3 regions of the Pseudomonas sp. Marseille-Q0931 genome follow, and region 3 is predicted to be linked to each of the others. Evidence: predicted binding sites of a transcription regulator. Region 3 holds the regulator's gene; each other region holds the start of a gene.

Region 1 (7,200 bases), 660 kb from region 3:
GCTGGCGACGCAGCGACTGCACACGCCGAATCTGCGTGAGCAGCCTGGCGATCTGTTGCTGCTTGCCGAGCATTTCGCCAAACAGCATGGCGAGTTGGTCGGCCCCCAGAAGCGGCCTTTCAGCGAGGATGCGATCGATGCCATGCTCTGTCACGGCTGGCCGGGCAACGTAAGCGAACTGCGCAATCGCGTGATTCGCGCCCTGGTACTGGCGCAGGGGCGGCAGATCCAGGCCGAAGACCTGGGCTTGCAGTCGGTACAGGCCGACACCGCCTGCCCGGTGACACTCGAGGACTACATCCTGCGGGCCGAGCGCCAGGCGCTGAGCGACGTGTTGGGGCGTTACACGCACAACATGAGTCAGGCGGCGCGCACGCTGGGGATCTCGCGGCCGACTTTCTATCGCCTGTTGCACAAGCATCGTCTGCGCTGAAGCGCATGCTGTAACGCCCCAGAAACACTGCTAAGGTGCCTGGCAAACCTATCGCCAAGGAGATTTACATGCACCCGTTCGACGCCGCTAAGCCGCCGAAACTGGCCGTGTTGCTGGGTTATGCCGGGCTGCTGCCATTCCTCGGCGGCGCGCTGGGCATCTGGGTGATTCCCTTGGGCTGGCGACCCTTCGTGCTGGATGCCTTGCTGGATTTCTCGGCAGTGATCCTGGCCTTCATGGGTGCCATTCACTGGGGCTTGGCGATGCGCGCGGAAGAGACCGACGAGAATGCCAAGCTGCAGCTGGGGCTCTCGGTGATTCCGCCTATGCTGGGGTGGGCCGCCCTGGCTGGCGGACTGCCGATGGGGGTATCGCTGCTGATCTTCCTGTTCGCCTTCATCGGTCTGTACCTGGCCGATATGCACGCAGTACGCGTCGGGCTGGCACCGCAATGGTATCCGGCACTACGCACGCCGTTGACGCTGGTGGTGTGCCTGAGCCTGCTAGTGGCCTGGGCCAGCGTGCTGGTCAGTTGAACCGAGCAGCGCTGCGACCTGCTCAAGCGCTGCCTCGCGCCGTTCGCGCCAACTGCCGGACAGCTCGCTGAAGGGCTGGTCGTGTTTCAGCAGCCAGTCCCGACAGGCCTGATGAAAAGTCTGGCGCTCAGCCAGTTGCGGCTGGCAGCGCTGGCCATCCTCGACCCAGGGCACGCCCGCTGGGTCGAGCAGCAGATGCTGATCGTAGTGACGTGCAAGCAGCTCGATTTCCAGCCAACCTGGGCAATTGCCGAACAGAAATTGGCTCCACAGCATGTTGCTCAACAGGTGCGTGTCGAGAATCAGCAGCGGGGGGCTGGCTGCTCGCGCGGCATCCTCCCAAGTCAATTGCCCGCGGGCGATCTCGGCGATATCGGCATAGCAGGTATCGCGCTGCTGCTCGTCGATGAAGTGGCGCACATATTCGCCGACCACCACGCCACCGAAGCGCGTCTGTATTTCTTCTGCCAGCCAGCTCTTGCCGCTGGACTCCGGCCCCGTCAGCACCAGTACTTTCATGATGCGTACTGCAGGGCCGGATCGCGGCGCCAGCTCAGCCAGCCGCTGACGGCCAGGGCGGTGAAGGCGGCGTAGAGAGCAGCGGTGAGATACAGCTCGCTATACAGGAAGAACGCCACGTAGCAGAGGTCCACGACCACCCAAAGCAGCCAGCATTGCAGGCGTTTTTGCGCCATCCATAACTGCGCGACCAGGCTGAAGGCGGTCAGTGCCGAATCCAGCCAGGGCGAGCTGGCGTCTGTGTAGGTGGCCATCAGATAGCCGAGCAGCCAGGCGCCGAGCGCGCCGATCAGCAGGCCGGCGGCAACTGCGGGGAGTCCCAGGCGGCTGACCTTGCGCCCATCATGACGCTCACCGCCTCGGGTCCATTGCCACCAGCCGTAGAGCTGCAGTGCAGCGAACAGCAACTGCAGAAGCAGGTTGGAATACAGCCGCCAGTCGTAGAACAGCCAGGCGTAGAGCAGCACCATGACCAGGCCGATGGGCCAGCACCAGGGGTTCTGCCGGACGGTTAGCCAGACCGCGACGATGCCGAGCCCGGCAGCAATGAGTTCGAGCCAGGACATGCGGCGTCCTCAAGCGGGGAAAGGGTAGCGATTGTACTGATGTGGAGGGCTCAGCACACCAGGCTGTCGGCCTGCCGGTAGAGCATCAGCAGCTTGCGCGTGATGGTCTGCTGGATGTCGTCGCGTTCGAAGCTCGACAATCGTTCCAGACGCGCCAGTTGCAGGCGGTGCAGGTGAATGTAGGGCATTTGCTGGTCGAACTCGCGCAGATCGCCCTTCATCAGCACGGGTAGGAACAGATCGCCGATTTTCTTCTGGTTGCTGATGATCTGCGCCAGTGCCGGTTTGAATGGCATGGTCTTGGGCGCCGGCCCGCCATCCCTGATCTGGGTGCTGAGCAACAGCCCGGGTTTGCCCAGCACCTTGCCCGGCAGCACGCACAGGCCCGTCTTGCGAATGGCCTGGCTGTCGATGCCGTGCAGGGTGTCGTGGAACGCATAAGGGTTAGGCAGCACCACCATCTTGCGCCCGAGATCGCTGGGGAAATGCAAGCTGTAGTTGGTGTACAGCTGCCCCACCGACTCGGAATAGACGCACAGGCGGTTCTCGAACAGCTTGATGAAGCGCTCGGCCAGTTCGCGGCGGGCCATGCTGTCCAGGTCCCAGACCAGGTCCTGGTTCTGCGGCCGACTGAAATCGACCTCCTGATGTTGCATGCTGCTCATGCCTGCCTCATACACGGAATTGCCCGAGCAGGCGGTTGAGCTGGTCGGCCAGTTGCTTGAGGTGCTGACTGGCCGCACTCGACTGTTCGGCGGCTTCGGCTGTGTTGTGAGCCAGCGCCGCCGTCTGCGTGACGTTCTGGTTGATGTCTTCCACCACGTGCGACTGCTCCAGAGTGGCACTGGCGATCGAGGCGTTGAGCCCGGTCAGGTTGCGCAGCGACTGGGCGATCTGGGCAAGGCTTTCACCGGCCTGGCTGGCCTGTTCCACGGTCAACTGGGAAGCGCGGCTGCTGTCATGGATCACCTTGACCGCGGCCTCCGAGTTGCCTTGCAGGCGTTCGATCATGCCCTGGATTTCGGCCGTGGACTGCTGGGTACGTTGCGCCAGCAGCCGCACCTCATCGGCGACTACGGCGAACCCGCGGCCCTGTTCGCCTGCGCGTGCCGCCTCGATGGCGGCGTTGAGGGCAAGCAAGTTGGTCTGCTCGGCGATGGATCGGATCACTTCCAGTACGCTGCCGATCTGCGTGCTCTCGCTGGCCAGCGACTGGATCACCTCGACGGCCTTGTCGATGGTGCCCGAGAGCTGGTCGATCTGGCGCAGGCTCGCTTCGATGTTCCGCTGCCCCTGGCTGGCCTGTTCCTCGGCCGTGTGCATTTCACCGGAGGCGTGTTCGGCGTTCTTCGCTACGTCCTGCACGCCGTAGGTCACCTGGTTGACAGCGGTAGCCACCAGTTCCATCTGCTGCGCCTGCTGCTGGCTGTGGCGCTGCGCCTCACTGGAAATATCGCCGAGGCTGCGTGCGGCCTGGTCCAGCGAACCTGCCGAGTCGAGCATCTGCCGGATGACGTGGCGCAACTTGTCGGTAAAGGCATTGAAATAGGTTGCCAGCGAGGTGAGCTCGTCGCGGCCGTGGGTGTCGAGGTTGCGGGTCAAATCGCCTTCCCCGCTGGCGATGTTGGCCATTGCCTCAACCGCAGCTTGTAGCGGCCGCACGATGCTGCGGGTGATCAGCACCACCAGAGCGGCGAGGAGGAGGGCGATCAGCAGGCCGATGCTCATGGCCTTCAACGCCTGGGTCCTGAATTCCGCCTGCACGTCGTCGACATATACGCCGGAGCCGATGATCCAGCCCCAGGGCTGGAACAGCTCAACGTAGGAAATCTTCGGGACGGGGTCGCTGGCGCCTGGCTTCGGCCAGCGGTAGTCGACCTGGCCGGCGCCCTGGCTGCGGGTGATGGCGACCATCTCGTTGAACAGTGCCTTGCCGTCAGGGTCCTTGAAGCCGGAAAGGTTCTGGCCCTCGAGCTTGGCATTCATCGGGTGCATGAGCATGACCGGGGTCTGGTCGTTGATCCAGAAGTACTCCTGGCCGTCGTAGCGCAAGCCGCGTATCACTTCCATGGCCTGTTTCTGCGCTTCTTCTCGGCTAAGGCTGCCGGCACTTTCCAGACCATGGAAGTGCTTGAGGATGCCGGCAGCGCTCTGCACCACATGTTCGGTCTTTTCCGATTTGCCGAAATACAGGTCGGTGTGGATCTGGCGCAGCATGTAGGCGCCCTGCAGGACCAGGGTCAGGATGGCCAGTGCCAGGATCAGCCACAGGCGGCGGCTGATGGGAAGGCTGCGTAAGCTGTTCATGGACGAATACCTGATTGTTGTAATTGTCGGCTTCAGGGCAACTCAAGAGTGCGCGAGGCAATACTGTCACATCGCCGCATTATTCACTCTAGTTGTCTGATAGCATTTCGGCCGTTCGGTACAGAACCTGAGCAAGCACCGAGCTAGACCTACGCGAGGAACCTCCGCGGCGGGTTTGTGTCCCACGGCGGGATCTATGTTCCACGTTCTAGTTTTACGCGCAGGTGAGTCGCCGCGCTTTGGGGGATTTGATGGATATCTGGGCGGCCTTTCAGGCCCTGATTCTGGGCATCGTGGAAGGCCTGACCGAGTTCTTGCCGATTTCCAGCACCGGGCATCTGATCGTGGTGGGTGATCTGCTTGGCTTCAACGGCGAAACCGCGACAGCGTTCAAGATCATCATCCAGCTCGGCGCCATTCTGGCGGTCATATGGGAGTTCCGGGCGAAGGTGCTGGCAGTGGTGGTCGGCTTACCCAGTGACCCGAAGGCCCAACGCTTCAGCTTCAATCTGTTTCTGGCGTTCATTCCGGCGGTCATCTTCGGTCTGGCCTTCGCCGACCTGATCGAGCACTGGCTGTTCAATCCGATCACCGTCGCCATGGCGCTGATCATTGGCGGCATCATCATGCTCTGGGCGGAGAAGCGTGATCACAAGATCCAGGCCGACACGGTCGACGACATGAACTGGAAACTGGCTTTGAAGGTGGGCTTCGCCCAGTGCCTGGCGCTGATTCCGGGCACATCGCGCTCGGGTGCGACCATCATTGGCGGTCTGGTATTCGGTCTGTCGCGCAAGGCCGCGACCGAGTTTTCGTTCTTCCTGGCCATGCCGACCATGGTCGCAGCCACGGTCTATTCGTTGTTCAAGTACCGCGACATTCTGCAGATGAGCGACCTGCCGATTTTCGCCATCGGCTTCGTCAGCACCTTTATCGTGGCGATGATCACCGTGCGTGCACTGCTCAAGTTCATTACCAGCCACAGTTATGCGGTGTTCGCCTGGTATCGCATCGCTTTTGGCCTGGTGATTCTCGCTACCTGGCAGCTGCACCTGATCGACTGGAGCACGGCGCAGCCGTAATCGGCAACGAGCGCAAGGGGCGCCTGAAAAGCTGGGACGACGCCAAGGGCTTCGGTTTCATTCAGCCGGAAAACGGCGGGGCAGAGGTTTTCGCGCATATCTCGGTGATGCGTGGCGACCGGCGCCCGCAGCCGGGGGATGACGTACTGTTCATCGAAGGGCGCGACCCGCGTGGCCGGCCGCGCGCCGAACACCTGCGCCTGACCGGCGAGTTGAGCCTCGACCGCCAGGCGATCCGGCGCACGCCGAAAAGTCCCAGCCCGGCCGCTTCGGTAGCGCGAAAGACGTCCGCCAGATCCGCGCACAAGGCAGTGGCTAAGGGTTCTATCCAGAACTTCTCCGGCAAAGCGGTGATGCTCGCTTTGCTGTGCGCCTTGCCACTGCTGGGCGCACTGCAGCTATCAGGCAAGGGCCTCGGGTGGATATTGCCGCTTTATCTGCTGGCCAGTCTGCTGAGCTTCGTGCAGTACTGGCTGGACAAACGCAGCGCCCAAAACGGTGGCCGCCGCACAGCGGAAAACACCTTGCATCTGGTGGAGCTGGCCGGTGGTTGGCCGGGCGCTCTGATTGCCCAACAGGCCTTCAGGCACAAGACACGCAAGGCGTCCTATCAGACGGTTTTCTGGCTGATCGTCGCTGCACATCAGATATTCTGGATCGACCTGCTGTTGCTCGATGGCGCCTACATCGCCCGCCACATCCCCTTATTCGTCCAGTAGCAGGCCGGGTCGCAGGCGTTTGGGCAGCCTGCGTACCACCAGTTGATGCGAGCGAGTCAGCAACTGGCGCAGCTCGTCGTCGCCCAGCGGCAACTGCCGGGCGCTCATGCTGATCCAGCGAGCGCGGGCCAGATAGGGCGCAGGGCGCACGCCCGGGCGGTCGACATAGCCAAGAAACAGATCGTCATCGACCTTGAAGGCCAGGTCTTCGCCGAGGAAGTCGAGGATGGCGAACATCTTGTTGCCCGCCACCGAGAACACCCGGTTGCTGCCCCACTTGAGGTCTTCGCGAGCGCCGGGCAGGGCGAGACAGAATGCGGCGATCTGGTCGGCTGTCATTGGCTTCTCCATCATGAGCAAGTCCGTCGACTGGGCGACTGACGGTGCAGCCGTTCGATTTGGCGCCGCGCATAACCGACGAAGTCGGCCAGTGCCTGCGGTCGCTGGGCCAGGTCATCCCGCGCCTGCCCCAGATAAACGTCTCGCGCAGTTTCCAGCAGCGGCCGGTGTGCCTGGGGTAAGCGCTCGAGCAGCCAGTTGGCGGCAACGTCCTTGGCGGCGATCTCGCCGCTGCTCAGCGTCAGCCAGATGCGCGCCAGGGCCAGTATCACGTTGCACTCATCGCCCAGCCAGTCGTCCGGCCCGTTCCATTGCGCTGCGGTGTCGTGCAGTGCGCGAAACATGTCCGCCTCGGGCACCGGTTCGAACAGTTCGGCAGCCGGTGGGCCGAGCAGGCTGATACCGTGCAGGCGCACCTGGCTCAGGAGGATGGCCAGGTCATGATCGGCCATGGCGGGCTCAAAGCGACCCGCCTGCAGATCGTCGCGCAGCCATTCGCCGAACTGCAGTTCGCGCATCGGTCGGTAGCGCCAGGGGCGCACGGCGTCATGTACCAGTACCGTCACCTCCAGAGGGCGCAGGTAAACGGTGGCCGGCCAGGCCGACAACCGCAGCAGGTCCGTCATCAGGGCCTGGCGCGTCTCGTCGCTCAGCGACGTGCTGACGGTGACCAGCAGGTCGATATCGCTTCCTGGCCTT
Region 2 (7,200 bases), on a different contig from region 3:
GCACGTCCGCCTGGACAGGCTGCCTCGCCAGAGTACGGATCTATGACCGAACGGTCGAGATGCGGGTTCCTTTCCCGGACGCTCAGCCCTGAGCGTTGCCCAGCAACTGGCCCATGCGCACGGCGCTGCCAGCGCAGAGTTCTTCGGCCCACTGCACCTGGTTCGGAGCGAACAGGACGATGGCCGTGGAACCCAGCTTGAAACGACCCATTTCCGCACCTTTGGCCAGTTCGATCGGCCCGCGCGCTGGCGCGTCGTAACGCGTGCTCTTCAGTTCGCGCTTGGGCGGGGTGACCAGGCCGGCCCATACCGTCTCGATGCTGGCGACGATCATCGCGCCCACCAGTACCACGGCCATCGGCCCGCGCTCGGTGTCGAACAGGCAGACCACGCGCTCGTTGCGGGCGAACAGTTCCGGCACGTTCTCCGCGGTGGTCTGGTTGACCGAGAACAGGCGGCCCGGAACGTAGACCATCTCCTTCAGCGTGCCACCCAGCGGCATATGGACGCGGTGGTAATCCTTCGGCGAGAGGTACACGGTGGCGAACTGGCCGCCCATGAACGGCGCAGCGCGCTCGGCATCGCCACCAAGCAATTCGACCGTGCTGAAGCTGTGGCCCTTGGCCTGGAAGATACGCCCGTGCTCGATGGTGCCGAGCTGGCTGATCGCACCGTCGGCCGGGCTGAGAATGGCGCCGGGGGTTTCATCCAGCGGGCGCGCGCCTGCCTTCAGGGCGCGGGTGAAGAAAGCGTTGAAGTGCTCGAAGGCCCGCAGGTCTTCGTTCTGCGCTTCGCTCATATTGACCTCGTACTGCTTGGCGAACCACGAGATCAGCGGATTCTTGAGCCAGCCGATGCGGCACTCGGCAACGCAGCCGATCAGGCGCGACAGCAGGTGATGAGGCAGCAGGTACTGGCTGAGGATAAAGAGACGTTGTTTCATCGTGTTTCCTTGAGGTTCCTGCCTACGCTGTGGCCGGCGCAGGGTGCAATTGAAGGTTTGCGGGCTCAGCGTTCGATGGGCGTATCGGGCAGGTTGCCCCATTCGGACCAGGAGCCAGCGTAGGCTTTCACGCGCGGGTATCCGAGCGCCTTAGCCACCACGTAACTGAAGCCGGAGCGGCGATGAGTCTGGCAGTGAGTGATCACTTCCTTGTCCGGTGTGATGCCCAGGCCCTGCAGAACTTCGGCGATGTCCGTGCGAATGCGCATGCCGCGCTGTGGGTCCATGCCTGCAGTCCATTCGAAATGGGTGGCGCCGGGGATGTGCCCGCCACGTGCCGAACTCAGCTTCTCGCCGCGATATTCGTCCGCGCCGCGCACGTCCCAGATGGCCAGGTCGGCCGAATTCAGGCGTGATTGCAGGTAGTCGCGGGTGGCGGTAGGGGCGTCGCTCAGGGTCAGCGTCACTTCGCTGCGGGCCACGGCGGGCACGTCCTGGCTCAGCTCGAGTCCGTCGCCGATCCAGGCCTGCAGGCCGCCGTTGAGGAAGTGGTAATGCTGATGGCCGATCACATCGAGCAGCCAGATGAAGCGGCCGGCCCAGGGGCCGCCCTCGTCGTCGTAGACCACGTAGGTGGCCTCTGCCCGGTGGCCGATATCGGCGAACAGTGCTTCGAGTTGCGCGCGTGCGGGTAGCAGGCCGGGAGCGGGCGGCTGGCCCAACTGCGTACGCTTGGCATCCACCCAGCGCGCGCCCGGAATGTGGCCGGCGGCGTAACGCGCTGCACTGCTGAGGTCGAGCAGGATCAGGTCGGCCGCGTCCAGGCGCTCGGCCAGCTCGGCCGGTTCGATCACCAGAGGTAGATTGTCGAAGGCGGACATCACGGCCTCCTCGTATGAAAAGAGGTCGATTGTAGCGGACTCTTCAGCGTCCGCGTCTGGAAAAGCAGCCCAGCGCGCGCTCGATGCACTGCACGGTCTTGGCGAAGGCCTGCAGGCTGACGTCATTGAGCGGCTGGCCGCCCTGGTCGGCCACGATCAGCATCACCACTCGACCATTGCTGGCGAGAGAGCGCAGCAGCAGATGTTCGCTGGGGAACAGGGCCTTGAGGTTGCCCGGCAGCAGGGCAGAAAACTGCGCGATGTTGCTAGGGGTCATACGCAGCTGGCCCGGCTCGCTGAGCAGGCGTTTCAGGACCTGGCTTTGTGCCGGATCAAGGCTGAGGCTCGCCGCGCTGGCATCGAGGCCCGCGTGTTGCTGGGTCTGCAGGCGAGTGTGATGACGATCGGCGAGCATCAGCAGAACGCGCTTCAGGCCGCAGGCTTGCAACGCGTCGCGGGCGCATGCAGTCAACTGCGGCACATTGGCGAAGCTGCTGGGCTCGGCCAGCAGGCGCGCGCAATGCTGCCGCCAGGCGGCAAGGTCGTCACGCTTGGGCGGTGGCGCGGCGGTGACCGCCGGCTTCAGGCGATGGGCGTCCCACGGCCAGATCAATGTCTGTGCCGGATGCCAGAGCGCGGCGTCATGGATCAGGCGGGCGCTGCTGACGGCATGTTGATGCACTTCCTGCTGCAGCTCGCTCAAGGGAATCTGCAGGTACAGCCCGGTAAGACGCTGCCAGCGCAGGCTGTGCGCGGTATCCCAGGCATGGTGGGCCGACACCGCCAGGCCGTTGGCCAGCAGCACGCAATTGCTCGGTTGGGTGAGCCAGTGACGTAGGTACGTATCTTCGTCGAGCATTTGTTGCTGATGCAGCGGATGCTCGTTATCGCGGGCGATATGCAACGCCTTGACCAACTGGCGGCGGTCACGCTCCAGCAGGCGATAGCCGCGCACTATCCACTCCGGCAGGCGCCAGCGCTCGGCCAGCTTGAGGCATAGCTGGATCAGGCTGACGCCCAGCAGGTCCTTTTCCACAGCAGCCGGTCGTTCGCCTTTGAGCAGCACCCGCTGTTCCCAGGCTTCGAGCAATTGCGGGTGGGCGCACAGCAGCGGCCAGATCGGTGCGAGAAACAGCAGGCTGCAGCCATGCAGTTCGTTCCACAGCCGTGCCAAACGAGCGCCGAACAGCCCGCGGGCCTGCTGGCTGGCGTGCTGGCTGATCAGCAGGATTTGGCGAAACGCCTGGGGAATCTCGCCCTCGGGCAGCGCTGGCGCCTGGTTGAGTAGCGCCTCGCAGCGGCTCAGGCCCAGGCGTGACAGGGCCGTTTCGACGCTTTCGGCCGGATCGCTGAGGCTGTTGCCCGACTGGTTGGCTTCGCGCAGGACCTGCAGGGCGAAGGATGGGCTCAGCTCGATGGTCTCGGCGATTTCGCGCCAGGTTTTGCGGCTGTCACCCAGGATGCGACGCAGGCGCAAGTGCTGCTGCTGCTCGATTGGCAGCGGCAACTTGCCCAGATGCTGTACCCAGGCGTCTAGAGTGCGTGGCAGGGACTTTGGCGTCGACATATTGGCTCGAGTCGAACTGGCTTTTGACCATAACTGGCTATAGTCTGGCGTATAAGTTCCGATAATTAGAAGGGCTGTTTTTAATAGCCCATCCTCTAGGCTCTGCAAGCGTTTCTTTCATGGCAAAAATCATAGGCATCATTGTCGTTTTCGGCTGCGTATTCGGCGGTTTCGTGCTCTCGGGCGGTAAGCTGATGGCGCTGGTTCACCCCTTCGAGGTTCTGATCATTGGCGGCGCGGCGCTGGGGGCATTCCTGCAGGCCAACCCGGGCAGCATGTTCATGACCGTGTTCAAGAAGTCGCTGAGCATGTTCGGCAGCCGCTTCACCCATGCCTACTATCTGGAAGTGCTCAAGCTGCTGTACGAGATCCTCAACAAGAGTCGTCGCGAGGGCATGATGGCCATCGAGGCCGACGTCGAGGACCCCAACGCCAGCCCGATCTTCAGCAAGTACCCCGGAGTGCTCAAGGATGCGCGCATGACGGCGTTCATCTGCGACTACCTGCGCATCATGTCGTCCGGCAACATGGCCCCGCACGAACTCGAAGGGTTGTTCGACATGGAGCTGGCCAGTCTCAAGGAGGAAGTGGAGCACCCGGCGCACGCGGTAGCCAAAGTTGCCGACGGCATGCCGGCCATGGGTATCGTCGCCGCGGTACTGGGCATCGTGATCACCATGTCGATTCTGGCTGAGGCGGACAACGCGCAGATCGGTGAGAAGGTCGGTACGGCGCTGGTCGGTACCTTCCTCGGCATTCTTGCGTCATATGGCTTCTTCGGCCCGCTGTCCAACGCCTTGGAACATGACGCCAAGGAAGAGCTGAACCTCTACGAAGCCATCAAGGCAACCCTGGTCGCGTCCGCTTCCGGCATGCCGCCGACGCTGGCTGTCGAGTTCGGGCGCAAGGTGCTGTTCCCGGCGCATCGCCCGAGCTTCAGCGAGCTCGAGCAGGCCATGCGCGGCAGCTAAGCCATGGAAAATAACCAACCCATCATCGTCAAGCGGGTCAAGAAGACCGCAGGCGGGCACCATGGCGGCGCCTGGAAGATCGCCTTCGCCGACTTCGCCACCGCCATGATGGCGTTCTTCCTGGTGATGTGGCTGATGTCGTCGGCCACGCCGGAGCAGAAGCGCGCGATCTCCGGTTACTTCCAGGACCCCATCGGCTTTACCGAAAGCGCCAGCCCCTACGCCATCGACCTCGGCGGTACGCCCACGCCGGCGCCGGAGCGCACGCTCAACCCGGATGTAACCGATACGCCGGAGAGCCAGCCGGACGAGACGGGCATCAGCACCGATCAGATCGAAACCCTGGCCGAGAAGATGGAGCAGGAGCGCCTGGAGCTGCTGTTGCAGGAGCTGCAGAACAAGGTCGAGGAAAACCCTGAACTGCAGCGCTTCAAGGATCAGATTCTGTTCGAGATCACCCAGGATGGCCTGCGCATCCAGATCATGGATGCCGAGAACCGGCCGATGTTCGCCCTCGGCAGTGCCAACCTTCAGCCTTATTTCGAAGACATTCTGCTGGCCATGGCCGACACCATCCGCGCCGTGCCGAACAAAATCAGCATCAGCGGCCATACCGATGCCAAGCCTTTCGCTGGGCGCGGCGATTTCGGCAACTGGGAGTTGTCATCCAATCGCGCCAACGCTGCAAGGCGGGCGCTGGTGGCCGGCGGGTATTCCGATGATCAAGTGGCGCGCGTTGTCGGCTATGCATCGTCGGCGCTGTTCGATCGTGAAGACCCCTTCAATCCGGTCAATCGACGCATCGATATCGTTGTGCTGACCAAGAAGGCGCAGCGCGCCATCGAAGGCGAGCAGGGTGTCGAGTCCAGCGAGAGTGAAACGCCTGCCCCCGCAGGGGCGACTAGCGAGCCGCTAGCGCCGGAGCAGCTGCGCGAGCGCCTGAATATTTTCGAGGAAGGCGCGCTGCAGTTCGATCAACTGAACAATCAGTAATCGTCCTGCGGCAGGCTGGCGAGGATGTGCCGGTAGCTGGCCATGCGCTGCGGCTGTACGCGACCGTCTTCCAGAGCCTGCAACAATGCGCAGCCCGGCTCGCGGTCGTGCTTGCAGTCACGAAAACGGCAGCGGCCGAGCAGGTCGTGGAACTCGATGAAGCCGGCCTCCACGTCGTCGCGACTGACATGGCCGAGGCCGAATTCGCGAATACCGGGGGAGTCGATCAGTTGACCGCCACCGGGAAAGTGGAACAGCCGTGCGGTGGTGGTGGTGTGGGTGCCCTTGCCGGTCAGCTCCGACAGGGCGCCGACGCGGGTGTCGACGCCGGGCAGTAGGCCGTTGACCAGCGATGACTTGCCCACCCCCGACTGGCCAACGAAAACGCTGACGTGGCCGTCCAGGCGCTTTTTCAGTTGTTCCATGCCGTCGCCCTGATGGGCCGAGACTTCCAGCAGCGGATACTCCAGCTGACGATAGACCTTGAGCAGGGCGTCCAGCGCCACCTGATTCTGTTCATCGATCAGGTCGGCCTTGTTCAGCAGCAGCAATGGGCGGATGCCGGCATGCTCGGCGGCCACCAGATAGCGGTCGATCAGGTTGGCGTGGGGTTCGGGCAAGGGGGCGAAGACGATGACGATCTGGTCGACGTTGGCCGCCACCGGCTTGAGTTGGCCACGCATATCGGGGCGGCATAGTTCGCTGTTTCTCGGCAGTTGCGCGACGATCACGCCGTCGCCTTGGTTGCCGGGGCGCCAGACCACCTGATCGCCGGTGACCAGTGCCGGCAGGTTGGCGCGCAGGTGGCAGCGAAACACCTGGCCGGCCAGTTCGCCCTGTAAACCCTCGATTTCCACCTGTACGCCAAAGTGAGCGATCACCAGGCCGGTCTGCTCCGGGCCCAGGTCGCCGCCTTCCAGCGCCTCCACGGCTCGCGATTCACGCTTGGCCGCGCGGGCGGCGCGCTCGCCTTGAATCTTTTCGATGCGCCAGCTCTGGCGGCGGTTGAGTTGGCGTTTGGCCATGAATCATCCGGGGTGTGGTGGAGTGTTGATCGCGGCGAGTTTAGCATGAGCGCTCGGTGGTCATTCGGCTGCCGAAGCGGGGGGGGGCAGGGAATGACGACTGGCGGGAAAAGAACGGTGCTGCGGCTGCCTGTGTTGCGCGCGCTCCTGGCGCAAAGCCTGGCCGTGGCGCTGGTGGTGGTGCTGGTGTATCTGCTGGCGCTGCTGCCCTGGCGCATGTCGCTGTTTTCCGTCGCTCTGCTGCAGGGCGTGCTGGCCGCTGCCATAGGCTGGCGCCTGGGATTGTCGCGCTGGTGGTTGTGGATCAACCTGGCGTTCCTGCCGACACTGTTACTGGTGCAGCGCGCCGACTTGCCAGCCTGGCTTTTCCTGCTGGGCTTCGTGCTGTTACTGCTGGTCAACTGGAACAGCCTGCGTGAGCAGGTGCCGCTCTACTTGAGTGGGCGCAAGGCGCAGCAACGTCTGCAGCAGTGCTTGAGCGAGCTGGAGCCGACGCTGCGTTTCGTCGACCTTGGTTGTGGTACGGCAGGGACGTTGCTGCAGTTGGCCCGGCAGTTTCCCCGTGGGCACTTCGTTGGCGTCGAAACGGCGCCGCTGCTCTTCCTTCTTGCCTGGCTGCGTTGCCTGTTTCAGGAGAATTGCCATGTCCACTATCGCAGTCTGTGGCAAACCACGCTGGGTGATTTCGACGTGGTCTACTGTTTTTTGTCGCCAGCGCCAATGCCTCGCCTGTGGGCCAAGGCGCAAGCCGAAATGCGCGCCGGTAGCTGGCTGATCAGCAATACCTTCGAGATTCCCGGCGTGCCGGCTGAACGGCTGC
Region 3 (7,200 bases):
CGGGTATGCCACATTTCTCCTTCATCAGCCTGGGGCTGGTGGCTGCCGCCGGTGCTTACTGGATTGCGCACAAGAAACGTCGGGCCGAGGAGGCGGAGGTCAAGGAAGTCCAGCGTCAGCAGGAACTGCTGCCGGCGCAGAAGGCCCAGGAGGTCAAGGAGCTGGGTTGGGACGATGTCACCCCGGTGGACATGGTCGGCCTGGAGGTAGGTTATCGCCTGATTCCGCTGGTCGATCGCAACCAGGGTGGCCAGCTGCTCGCGCGGATCAAGGGTGTGCGCAAGAAGCTGTCGCAGGAGATGGGCTTTCTCATGCCCTCAGTGCATATCCGCGACAACCTTGATTTGGCGCCCAACGCCTATCGTCTGACGCTGATGGGGGTCAGTGTCGCCGAGGCGGAGGTCTATCCGGACCGCGAGCTGGCGATCAACCCCGGCCAGGTGTTCGGCCCGCTCAATGGCATCGCCGCCAAGGATCCGGCGTTCGGTCTGGAGGCCGTGTGGATCGACCCCACTCAGCGCGATCAGGCGCAGTCGCTGGGCTACACCGTGGTCGATGCCAGTACCGTGGTGGCCACTCATCTCAACCAGATTCTGCACAAGCATGCCCACGAGCTGCTGGGACACGAGGAAGTGCAACAGCTGATGCAGCTGCTGGCCAAGAGTTCGCCGAAGCTAGCCGAAGAATTGGTGCCGGGGCTGGTATCGCTGTCGACCCTGCTCAAGGTGCTGCAGGCGCTGCTCCAGGAGCAGGTGCCGGTGCGTGACATCCGTACCATCGCCGAGGCCATCGCCAACGTCGCGCCGAAGAGTCAAGATCCCGCCGCGATGGTCGCCGCGGTACGCGTCTCGCTGGCCCGCGCCATCGTGCAAGGCATCGTGGGACTAGAGCCGGAGCTGCCTGTGATAACCCTCGAACCAAGGTTGGAACAGATCTTGCTCAACAGTCTGCAGAAGGCCGGTCAGGGCGGTGAGGATGGCATCCTCCTCGAACCGGGCATGGCCGAGAAGCTGCAGCGTTCCCTGGTGGAAGCGGCGCAGCGCCAGGAAATGCTCGGCAAGCCGGTGATTCTGCTGGTGGCCGGACCGGTCCGGGCGATGTTGTCGCGCTTCGCGCGGCTGGCGGTACCCAGCATGCACGTGCTGGCATACCAGGAAATTCCGGACAACAAGCAGGTCACCATAGTCGCTACGGTTGGCCAGAACTGAGGTAAAGGGTCATGCAGGTCAAACGCTTCTTCGCCGCCGATATGCGGACCGCCATGAAACTGGTGCGTGATGAATTGGGCGCCGACGCCTCGATCATCGGCAATCGCCGTGTCGCCGGTGGTGTCGAGCTGACGGCAGCGCTGGACTATCAGGCGCCGACGCCGGTGCGCCCGAACCCGGCGCTGGAAGCCGAGCTGCGCAAGACCCAGGCGCGCATCGCCAGTGCCCAGGCCGAGCTGACCACGCGTGCCGAGCAGGATGCCGGCAAGGACCGTCAACTGTTCGCCAATGAGTCGCTGCTGGCGCCCGAACTGCCGGCGACCCTGGTCAAGCCGCAGCGCCCGGTCGAAGCCGCTGTACCTGCTACGCCTGCGGTCGACCCGCGCGCACTGGAAGCCATGCGCTTCGAGCTGCACGGCTTGCGTGAGCTGATCGAAGTACAGCTGGGTTCCATCGCCTGGGGGCAGTTGCAGAATCGCCGCCCGCAGCAGGCCAATCTGTGGCGCCGCCTGCAGCGCATGGGGCTGTCTGCCGAGCTGTCGCAGGCGCTGCTGAGCAAGGTGGCCGGCGTTGCCGAGCCGCGTCAGGCCTGGCGTATGCTGCTGGCGCATCTGGCTCACGCGATCAGTACGCCCAAGGTCGAGCCGCTGGAAGAGGGCGGAGTGATCGCTCTGGTCGGTCCGGCCGGCATGGGCAAGACCACCACCCTGGCCAAGCTGGCCGCACGTTACGTGCTTAAGTACGGCTCGCAACAGGTCGCTCTGGTGAGCATGGACAGCTTCCGTATTGGCGCGCAGGAGCAGCTCAAGACCCTGGGGCGCATTCTCGGTGTGTCGGTGACTCAGGTCGATCCTGGTCAGTCTCTGCTGCAGGCGCTGGCGCCGCTGGCCAAGAAACGCGTGGTGCTGGTCGATACCGCTGGCCTGCCAGGCAACGATCCGGCGCTGCGTATGCAGCTGGAGAGCCTGGCCTCGGCACGCATCAAGGCGAAGAATTATCTGGTATTGGCCGCAACAAGTCAGAGCCAAGTGCTCAAGGCGGCCTACCATAGTTACAAGCGTTGTGGCCTTTCAGGCTGCATACTGACGAAGCTGGATGAAGCCGCGAGTCTGGGTGAGGTTTTAGGTCTGGCTATAGGCCAGCAACTGCCGGTAGCCTATGTGACGGACGGGCCGCGGATTCCGGATGACCTGCAAGTGCCGCGTAGCCATCAGTTGGTCAGCCGCGCAGTGGGGCTGCAGGCCGCCGAGGAGCCGAGTGAAGACGCCATGGCGCAGATGTTCGCCGGCCTCTATCACAATCCGGCCAAGCGAGCCGGCTGAAGCGGCGAGAATGTTGCACCCTCCCGCCACGTGGCGCGGGAGTGAACGGCCTCAACGGGTGTTTTCAACGGCCTGTAGGGCCAAGTCGAAGTTAGACAAGGTGTAGAAAGAACATGGCTATGCATCCCGTACAGGTGATTGCGGTTACTGGCGGCAAGGGTGGCGTCGGCAAGACCAATGTGTCGGTCAATCTGTCCATGGCCCTGGCCGATCTCGGCCGTCGGGTGATGCTGATGGACGCTGACCTGGGCCTGGCCAACGTCGACGTTCTGTTGGGACTCACGCCCAAGCGCACCCTGGCTGATGTCATCTCGGGTGAATGCGATCTGCGTGACGTCCTGCTGCAGGGGCCGGGCGGCATCCGCATCGTGCCGGCAGCGTCCGGCACACAGAGCATGGTCAGTCTCACGCCGATGCAGCATGCAGGCTTGATCCAGGCATTCAGTGACATCAGCGAAAATCTTGACGTGCTGGTGATCGACACCGCTGCCGGCATCGGCGATGCGGTCGTCAGCTTCGTGCGTGCTGCGCAGGAGATCCTCGTGGTGGTGTGCGATGAGCCCACCTCGATTACCGATGCCTACGCGCTGATCAAGCTGCTCAATCGCGATCACGGCATCAGTCGCTTCCGTGTATTGGCCAATATGGCCCATAGCCCGCAGGAAGGACGCAATCTCTTTGCTAAGCTGACCAAGGTGACGGATCGTTTCCTCGATGTCGCCCTGCAGTATGTCGGTGCCGTGCCCTACGATGAATGTGTGCGTAAGGCCGTGCAGAAGCAGCGCGCCGTTTATGAAGCCTTCCCTCGATCCAAGTGCGCCCTGGCGTTCAAGGCGATAGCTCAGAAGGTAGATACCTGGCCGTTACCGGCCAATCCTCGTGGTCATCTGGAGTTTTTCGTCGAGCGTCTGGTGCAACAACCGACCGCAGACTCGGCCGTATGACAGCAGCCTCTGGACTTCGTATGTACAACAAGGCTCAGGCGCAGGACTCCCAGCACCAGCTGATCGAGCGCTATGCGCCGCTGGTCAAGCGCATCGCCTACCACCTGCTGGCCCGCTTGCCGGCCAGCGTGCAGGTCGATGATCTTATCCAGGCCGGCATGATCGGCCTGCTCGAAGCCTCGCGCAAATACGACTCCAGCAAGGGCGCCAGTTTCGAGACCTTCGCGGGTATCCGTATCCGTGGCTCCATGCTCGACGAGGTGCGCAAGGGCGATTGGGCGCCGCGTTCGGTGCACCGCAACAGCCGTATGGTCAGCGATGCTATTCGTGTCGTTGAAGCAAGAACTGGGCGCGACGCTAAAGATCACGAGGTCGCGGCCGAACTCCAATTGAGTCTGGAGGATTACTACGGCATTCTTGGCGACACTTTGGGCAGCCGCCTGTTCAGCTTCGACGACCTGTTGCAGGACGGCGAGCATGGCGGGCTGCACGAAGACGCCGGACACACTCACCTCGAACCTTCGCGGGACCTCGAAGACGAACGCTTCCAGGCGGCCTTGGCCGATGCCATCGCCGGTTTGCCGGAGCGCGAACGTCTGGTGCTGGCGCTGTATTACGATGAAGAACTGAACTTGAAGGAAATCGGTGAAGTGCTGGGGGTTAGCGAGTCACGCGTGAGCCAGTTGCACAGCCAGTGCGCGGCGCGTCTGCGCTCGCGGCTGAGTGAATGGCGTGCTGGCTGAAGGCGGCGTACTCGCAGGCGCAAACGGTTTCACGATTAAAGGACGTAGTTGCAAGCGCAATACGTTTGGGACTGTACGGAGGTCGACTTGGACAAGAACATGAAAATCCTCATCGTTGACGATTTCTCGACGATGCGACGGATCATCAAGAACCTCTTGCGGGATTTGGGTTTCACCAACACCGCGGAAGCCGATGACGGCACCTCGGCACTGCCGATGCTGCAAAGCGGCAGTTTCGACTTTCTGGTGACCGACTGGAACATGCCCGGCATGACCGGCATCGACCTGCTGCGTGCCGTACGCGCCGACGAGCGCCTCAAGCACCTGCCGGTGCTGATGGTGACCGCTGAAGCCAAGCGCGATCAGATCATCGAGGCGGCCCAGGCCGGCGTGAACGGCTATGTAGTCAAACCCTTCACCGCTCAGGTGCTGAAGGAAAAGATCGAGAAGATCTTCGAGCGGGTCAACGGCTGATGCCGGCCGCGAGGGTGCTATGGAACACGATGACTCCACGCTGGGTGACCTTGAATCGTCCCTGAAAACCAATGCCCGTGAGCTGGTCGATAGCCTCGAAAAAGGTAACTTCGGCAACGCGGTGCAACTGATCAACGAGCTCAACAAGGTTCGTGATCGCGGGCTGTATCACGAGGTCGGCAAACTGACCCGTGAACTGCACAACGCCATTGTCAATTTTCAACTCGATCCGCGTATGCCGCATGCCCAGGAGCTGTCGCAGATTGCCGACGCTACCGAGCGGCTGAACTACGTCGTGACCATGACCGAGAAGGCTGCCAACCGGACCATGGATCTGGTCGAACAGAGCGCGCCGCTGGTCAATGATCTGAGCGATGAAGCGCAGAGCCTGAACGTCGAATGGGGCCGCTTTATGCGCCGTGAAATCGGTGCCGACGGTTTTCGCGAGCTGGCCAAGCGTGTCGAGCTGTTCCTCGCCCGCAGTGAGCGAGATGGCGCCAAGCTCTCAGGCCATCTCAACGACATTCTGCTGGCGCAGGACTACCAGGACCTTACCGGTCAGGTGATCAAGCGTGTCACCCAACTGGTGACCGAAGTGGAAAGCAACCTGCTCAAGCTGATGCTCATGGCCAGCCAGGTCGACCGTTTCGCCGGTATTCAGCACGACCACGAAGTGCTGCGCGCCGAACAGGAAAAATTAAAAGAACCATCGCGGGGTGAAGGTCCGCAGATTCATGCCGATAAGCGTGATGACGTTGCCTCCAGCCAGGACGATGTCGACGACCTGCTGTCCAGTCTAGGGTTCTAAGGAGCACACAATATGAGCTTCGGCGCCGATGAAGAGATCCTCCAGGATTTCCTGGTAGAGGCCGGCGAGATTCTCGAACAGTTGTCCGAACAGTTAGTCGAGCTGGAAAGCCGACCGGACGACATGAACCTGCTCAATGCCATCTTTCGCGGTTTCCATACCGTCAAGGGCGGAGCGGGCTTCCTCCAGCTCAACGAGCTGGTGGAGTGCTGCCATATCGCCGAAAACGTCTTCGACATCCTGCGCAAGGGTGAGCGTCGCGTCGATTCGGAGCTGATGGATGTAGTGCTCGAGGCTCTTGATGCAGTCAATGGCATGTTCGGCGAAGTGCGTGAGCGGCGTGAGCCGACGCCCGCGTCGCCGGAGCTGCTGGCGGCCCTGTCGCGCCTGGCCGAACCGGGTGGCGGCGAAGCGGCCCCTGAACCGGTGCAGCAGGCGCAGCCGCAACCCGAGCCCGAACCGGAGCCCCAGGCGGTTGCTGCGTCCGTTGCCTCGGGCGATATCACTGACAGCGAATTCGAGCAACTGCTCGACGCGCTGGGTGAGGCGCCGGCTGCCGCTCCAAGTGCGGAGAATGCCGCCGGTGATGAGATCACCGATGACGAGTTCGAATCGCTGCTCGACCAGTTGCACGGCAAAGGGCAGTTCTCCGGCATGGTCGAGACGCCTGCTGCGATCGCTGTCGTTGCCTCTGCGCCGGCTGCTGCCCCGGCAGGCGACGACATAACCGACGACGAATTCGAAGCGCTGCTCGATCAGTTGCATGGCAAGGGTCAGTTCTCTGACGCAGCCGAAGCCGCGGCGCCGGTTGCTGCGGCCGTTGCCGCTGCACCTGTTGCGGCCAGTGATGAGATCACCGACGACGAGTTCGAGTCGTTGCTCGATCAACTGCACGGCAAGGGCAAGTTCGTAGCGCCCAGCGAGCCGGCGCCGGCCCCGGTACCTGCGGCCAAACCGGCTGCGGCGCCCAAGGCCGCCGCACCCGCCAGCCCTGCACCTGCCAAGGCTGAGCCCGCTGCTGCCCGTGCCAGCGCCGCGCCTGCAGCTGCGGCCGAAAAGGCAACGGCGGCGAGCGAAGCGGAAACCACCGTGCGTGTCGATACCGCGCGCCTCGACGAGATCATGAACATGGTCGGCGAGCTGGTTCTGGTGCGTAACCGCCTGGTTCGCCTGGGGCTCAACAGCGGCGACGAGGCCATGTCCAAGGCCGTGTCGAACCTCGACGTGGTAACGGCTGACCTGCAGACCTCGGTGATGAAGACACGCATGCAGCCGATCAAGAAGGTCTTCGGCCGCTTCCCGCGCCTGGTACGCGACCTGGCGCGCAACCTGAAGAAGGAAATCAACCTCGAACTGGTGGGCGAGGAAACCGACCTCGACAAGAACCTGGTCGAGGCGCTGGCCGACCCGCTGGTGCACTTGGTGCGCAACGCCGTCGACCATGGCGTGGAAACCCCGGAAGAGCGCGAGAAGGCCGGCAAGGCGCGCGCTGGTCGCGTGGTGCTGTCCGCCGAGCAGGAAGGCGACCACATCCTCTTGTCGATCACCGATGACGGCAAGGGCATGGACGCCGACGTGCTGCGCGCCAAGGCCGTGGAGAAGGGCCTGCTGGACAAGGACGCGGCCGATCGCCTCAACGAGTTCGAGTGCTACAACCTGATCTTCGCCCCGGGTTTCTCGACCAAGACCGAGATTTCCGAC

Evidence for each region. Region 3 encodes FliA, which starts transcription of late flagellar genes. Its sites were predicted from a motif close to CTAAAGTTTNNNNNNNNNNNGCCGNTAA; they were not measured.
Region 1: a site for FliA is predicted at 4,466-4,493, ahead of P3C50_RS05270 (methyl-accepting chemotaxis protein). Genes of this name have one in related genera too.
Region 2: a site for FliA is predicted at 3,429-3,456, ahead of motA (flagellar motor stator protein MotA). Genes of this name have one in related genera too.

Annotation. Positions count from the first base shown of each region.
Region 1 is NZ_CALNWT010000001.1:1,091,608-1,098,807, reverse strand. It holds gene P3C50_RS05295 (sigma-54-dependent transcriptional regulator) at 1-433, shown strand, start outside; gene P3C50_RS05290 (DUF3429 domain-containing protein) at 502-969, shown strand; gene P3C50_RS05285 (AAA family ATPase) at 937-1,488, opposite strand; gene pnuC (nicotinamide riboside transporter PnuC) at 1,485-2,054, opposite strand; gene P3C50_RS05275 (hypothetical protein) at 2,105-2,719, opposite strand; gene P3C50_RS05270 (methyl-accepting chemotaxis protein) at 2,727-4,361, opposite strand; gene P3C50_RS05265 (undecaprenyl-diphosphate phosphatase) at 4,613-5,443, shown strand; gene P3C50_RS05260 (DUF1294 domain-containing protein) at 5,422-6,162, shown strand; gene P3C50_RS05255 (MmcQ/YjbR family DNA-binding protein) at 6,148-6,501, opposite strand; gene P3C50_RS05250 (AadA family aminoglycoside 3''-O-nucleotidyltransferase) at 6,513-7,200, opposite strand, start outside.
Region 2 is NZ_CALNWT010000002.1:81,342-88,541, reverse strand. It holds gene asd (archaetidylserine decarboxylase) at 83-943, opposite strand; gene P3C50_RS06790 (rhodanese-like domain-containing protein) at 1,009-1,824, opposite strand; gene P3C50_RS06785 (HDOD domain-containing protein) at 1,868-3,391, opposite strand; gene motA (flagellar motor stator protein MotA) at 3,511-4,362, shown strand; gene motB (flagellar motor protein MotB) at 4,366-5,355, shown strand; gene rsgA (small ribosomal subunit biogenesis GTPase RsgA) at 5,349-6,380, opposite strand; gene P3C50_RS06765 (class I SAM-dependent methyltransferase) at 6,474-7,200, shown strand, end outside.
Region 3 is NZ_CALNWT010000001.1:429,163-436,362, forward strand. It holds gene flhA (flagellar biosynthesis protein FlhA) at 1-1,208, shown strand, start outside; gene flhF (flagellar biosynthesis protein FlhF) at 1,220-2,530, shown strand; gene fleN (flagellar synthesis regulator FleN) at 2,644-3,474, shown strand; gene fliA (RNA polymerase sigma factor FliA) at 3,471-4,217, shown strand; gene P3C50_RS02180 (chemotaxis response regulator CheY) at 4,317-4,691, shown strand; gene P3C50_RS02185 (protein phosphatase CheZ) at 4,711-5,499, shown strand; gene P3C50_RS02190 (chemotaxis protein CheA) at 5,512-7,200, shown strand, end outside.